Regions from separate parts of the Streptomyces boetiae genome, predicted to be linked through region 2. Evidence: predicted binding sites of a transcription regulator. Region 2 holds the regulator's gene; the other holds the start of a gene.
The links. The regulator HspR, encoded in region 2, represses chaperone genes until heat shock. The targets are predictions, from matches to a motif close to TTGAGNNNNNNNNNCTCAA.

Region 1 (2,455 bases), on a different contig from region 2:
GAGGACGAGCGGGCCACGCTGCTCGCACTCGCCCGCCAGTCCGGCAGCCCCGGCTGGTGGCACGTCTACCACGACCTGGTTCCCAGCTGGCTGAACGTCTACCTCGGCCTGGAGCAGACGGCCACGGTCATCCGGGGGTACGAGCTGCAGTTCGTCCCCGGCCTGCTCCAGACCGAGGAGTACGCGCACGCGGTGCTGCGGCTGGGCTTCGGGGACGCGGGCGAGCGGATCGAGCGCCGCGTCGAGCTGCGGATGGCCCGGCAGCGCATCCTCTTCCGCGAACGTCCGCCGCACGTCTGGGTCGTCATCGACGAGGCCGCGCTGCGCCGCTCGATGGCGGGGCCGCCGCTGATGCGGCGTCAGCTTGGCCGCCTGCTGGAGCTGTCCGACCTGCCGCACGTCACGATCCAGGTCATCCCTTTCCACGCCGGGGGCCACGCGGCGATCGCCGGCCCGGTCACGATCCTGCGCCCGCCGGGCGGCGACCTGCCGGACGTGGTCTACCTGGAGCAGCCCACCGGCGGCATCTTCCCCGACAAACCCCAGGACGTCGAGCAGTACCGCCACATCATGAACCGCCTGGTCATCGAATCCGAACCCCCCACGGCGACCCGCGACTTCCTCTTCCGCGTCCTCCGCGAAACGTAGCGCCTCCGGCGGTCGCCCCGCCCCCCCCTCGGCCGGGGCGCTGCTCCGGGCCCGGGGCTCCTCCCGGGGACCGCTCCGACCCCGGACGCTGCGCACGGCGCTTGACCGGGGTGTTGCCCCGCCCCGTTCTTGTCGGGGCGCTGCCCCGGGCCTACGGGGCCCGCACCTGCCTCAGCCGGGGCGCCGCTACGCCCCGGGCTTCGGACGCGGGGCGTGGACCGTGCGGGTCCCGCCTTCGGCGGTGTGGGGCGGCGGGCCCGGCCCGGGTACGGCGCTTGCTCCCGGAGCGCTGAGCCGGGCCCCAGGCTATTGCCGCAGGCGCCCCCGATCCCGGGCCGCGCGCGGCGCTCGCACCCGGGGCGCCGCCCCGGGCTACCGCCGGAGGCGCGTTCCCAGGCCGGGCCGCGCACGCGGTGCCCGACGCCGCGGCGTCCGCTCTCCCGGCCCCCGGCTTCTGCCGGCGGAGGGCGGACTGGCTCCGGACTCGGGTCGTGCGGTGCGCGGTGCAGGCGGGGGCGGCGGCTGCCCCGGCCCGGCAGAAGAATCCTCCCGTGCGGGCTGCGCGGCGCAGCCGGGGCGCGGTGGCCGTCCCGCGGGGAGCCGGGGCCGGCCCCGGAGGGTGATCGCTCACAGCGAACGGGGTGGCGGGGCGGGAACATCCCGGAGGGGTCGTGCATTGAGTCGGCATAGCTCAATTTGCCTGCCGAGGGAGACGTCATGACTTCGTCGTTCGATGTACTCACCCTGCCGGTGCTGCCGCTCGGAGACTCGGTGGTGCTGCCGGGGATGGTGGTTCCGCTGGAGTTGTCCGACTCCGAGGTGCGGGCCGCCGTCGAGGCCGCTCAGGCCGCCGCGCCGCGGGGGGAGAAGCCGCGCGTGCTGCTCGTGCCCCGCGTGGACGGCGCCTACCGGGCGCTCGGCGTGCTGGGGCGGGTGGAGCAGGTCGGGCGGCTGGCCGACGGCGACCCCGGCGCCCTCGTGCGCGGCCTGCGCCGCGTGCGGATCGGCGCCGGCACGACCGGCCCCGGCGCCGCGCTGTGGGTGGAGGGCACCCCGGTCGAGGAGGCCGTTCCCAGCGCCCTGCCCGGCCCCGTCGCCGAGCAGGTCAAGGAATACGTCAAGGAGTACAAGGCCCTGTCCACCACCTGGCTGCGCAAGCGCGGCGCCTGGCAGGTCGTGGACCGGGTCGCCCAGATCGAGGACCCGGGCCAGCTCGCGGACAACGCCGGCTACCTGCCCTTCCTCACCGCGGACCAGCAGGTCTCCCTGCTGGAGACCACCGACCCCGTCGAGCGCCTGCGCCTGGCGACCCGGCTCCTGAGCGACCACCTCGCCGAGCAGGACGTCGCCGAGACCATCGCCAAGGACGTCCAAGAGGGCGTGGACAAGCAGCAGCGGGAGTTCCTGCTGCGCCGCCAGCTTGAGGCCGTCCGCAAGGAGCTGGCCGAGCTGAACGGCGACGCCGCCGACGAGGGCGAGGACTACCGCGCCCGCGTGGAGGCCGCCGACCTGCCCGAGAAGGTGCGCGAGGCCGCGCTGAAGGAGGTCGGCAAGCTGGAGCGGTCCTCCGACGCCAGCCCCGAGGGCGGCTGGATCCGCACCTGGCTGGACACCGTCCTGGACCTGCCGTGGAACGTCCGCACCGAGGACGCCTACGACATCCCCGGCGCCAAGGCCGTGCTGGACGCCGACCACGCGGGTCTTGAGGACGTGAAGGCCCGGATCACCGAGTACCTGGCCGTCCGCAAGCGGCGCGGGGACCGCGGCCTGGGCGTTATCGGGGGCCGCCGCGGCGGCGCCGTGCTCG
Region 2 (2,455 bases):
GGATCGGGGATGTCTTCGGCGGCCTGTTCAACCGCGGCGGCGGCACCGGCCGGCCGCAGCCGCGGCGCGGCCAGGACATCGAGTCCGAGGTGACGCTCAGCTTCACCGAGGCCGTCTCCGGCGCGACCGTGCCGCTGCGGATGTCCTCCTCCGCCGCCTGCAAGGCCTGCTCCGGCACCGGCGACAAGAACGGCACCCCCCGGGTGTGCCCGACCTGCGTCGGCACCGGCCAGGTCAGCCGGGGCGGCGGGGGCGGCTTCTCGCTCACCGACCCGTGCACGGACTGCCGGGGCCGCGGCCTGATCGCCGACGACCCCTGCACGGTCTGCCGCGGCAGCGGCCGGGCCACCAGCTCCCGCACCATGCAGGTCCGCATCCCCGCGGGCGTGTCGGACGGGCAGCGCATCCGGCTGCGCGGCAAGGGCGCCCCCGGCGAGCGCGGCGGCCCCAGCGGCGACCTCAACGTCGTGGTGCACGTGGACGCGCACCCCGTCTTCGGCCGCCGCGGCGACAACCTCACCATCACCGTGCCGGTCACCTTCCCGGAGGCCGCGCTCGGCGGGGAGATCAAGGTGCCGACGCTGGGCGGCCCCCCGGTGACGCTGAAGCTGCCGCCGGGCACCCCCGGCGGGCTCACCATGCGGGCCCGGGGCAAGGGCGCCGTCCGCAAGGACGGCACCCGGGGAGACCTGCTCGTCACCATCGAGGTGGCGGTTCCGCGCGACCTGGGGGAGACGGCGAGAAAGGCCCTTGAGGAGTACCGCGTCGCCCAGGGGGACGAGGACCCCAGGGCCGGTCTCTTCGAGGCGGCGAAGGGAGAGTAAGGCGATGGACGGACGGAGCGGATCCGGCAACCCCTACGAACTCAACGACGACACCCCGGTGTACGTCATCTCCGTGGCCGCGCAGCTCTCCGGCCTGCACCCGCAGACCCTGCGCCAGTACGACCGGCTCGGCCTGGTCTGCCCCGACCGCGCGGCCGGCCGCGGCCGGCGGTACTCGGCCCGGGACATCCAGCTGCTGCGCGAGGTGCAGCGGCTCTCCCAGGACGAGGGCATCAACCTGGCCGGCATCAAGCGGATCATCGAGCTGGAGACGCAGGTCGCCGCGCTCCAGGCGAAGGTGGCCGAGCTCCAGCAGGCCGTGGAGGGCGCGGCCGTGGCCCTGCGCCAGCGCGAGGCCCAGGTCCACGCCTCCTACCGCCGCGACCTCGTCCCCTACCAGGACGTCCGCTCCACCTCCGCGGCCATCGTCGTCTGGCGCCCGGACCGCGGGGGGAACGGCCAGGGCGGGCGTTAGTCCGCGCGTTGGGCCGCGCCCGCCTCACCCGCGCCGCGGTCGCCGGCCCGCGGCGGCCGGTGCCGGGCCCGCGGCGGCGCCGTGGCGCCGGCGGCCCCGCGGCGAGTGAGTCCTACGGGCACGCGTCCGGAGCGGTGTCGTCCTCCGGGGCCGTCCCCGCGAGGCCGGTCTCGTAGGCCAGGACGATCGCCTGGGCGCGGTCCCGCAGGCGGAGCTTGGCCAGGACGGCGTTCAGGTGGGTCTTCACCGTGGATCTGCTGATGCCCAGTGCGCGGGCGATCTCGGCGTTGGCCAGGCCGCGGGCGACCTGCCGCAGGACCTCCGTCTCGCGTGGGGTGAGGGCCGCCAGCCGGGCGTCCCCGGCAGGGCGGGGGCGCGCGGCGACCGCGCCGGAGCGGAAGGCGTCCACGAGCCGGCGCGTGACGGCCGGCGCCAGCAGCGCTTCGCCCGCGGCCACCGCGCGGATCGCGTCGACCAGCTCCCGCGGGTCGCAGTCCTTCAGCAGGAAGCCGGACGCGCCGGCCCGCAGCGCGGCGAAGACGTACTCGTCCCGGCGGAAGGTGGTCAGCACCAGGACGCGGACCGGCGGGTCGAGGCGGGTCAGCAGGCGCGTCGCCTCGATGCCGTCCATGCCGGGCATCCGGAGGTCCATCAGCGCCACGTCCGGCCGGGTGCCCGGGTCGGCCGCGAGCCGCAGCGCCTCCGCGCCGTCGCCCGCCTGGCCGGCCACGGTCAGGCCGGGCTCCGCGCCGAGCACGGCGGCGAACCCGGCCCGCACCACCCGCTGGTCGTCCACGACCAGCACGCGTACCGGTCCGCTCACCGCGCCGCCCCCGGGTCCAGCGTGGCCAGCAGTTCTCGCATGCCGGCCAGGGCCCGGCGTGCCTCGGCTGTCACCTCGGCCAGGGTGGTGGCCGGGTCCCCGGTGGACTCGGCCTGCCGGACCAGCCGCGCCGTCGGCCTCAGCACCGCCTCGCCCAGGCCGGCGGTGACCCGCCGCCGTTCCGTCTCCGCCGCCCCCCGGGCGGCGTTCGCCATCGCCGCGAGCAGCCGCCGATCCCGGCGCCCGCCGCCCTCGCCGCGCCGGGACCGGGCCAGCTCCCCCAGGGCCCATACCGGCAGCAGCCACGGCGCCGCGGCCAGCCCGGCCAGCGCG

Region 1: a site for HspR is predicted at 1,325-1,343, ahead of lon (endopeptidase La). Genes of this name have one in related genera too.

What each region holds. Positions count from the first base shown of each region.
Region 1 covers NZ_JAVREN010000002.1:196,550-199,004, forward strand. Annotated here, with positions in the region: gene RM780_RS02035 (helix-turn-helix domain-containing protein) at 1-648, shown strand, start outside; gene lon (endopeptidase La) at 1,366-2,455, shown strand, end outside.
Region 2 covers NZ_JAVREN010000045.1:21,220-23,674, forward strand. Annotated here, with positions in the region: gene dnaJ (molecular chaperone DnaJ) at 1-824, shown strand, start outside; gene RM780_RS22695 (heat shock protein transcriptional repressor HspR) at 829-1,299, shown strand; gene RM780_RS22700 (response regulator transcription factor) at 1,412-2,122, opposite strand; gene RM780_RS22705 (sensor histidine kinase) at 2,119-2,455, opposite strand, start outside.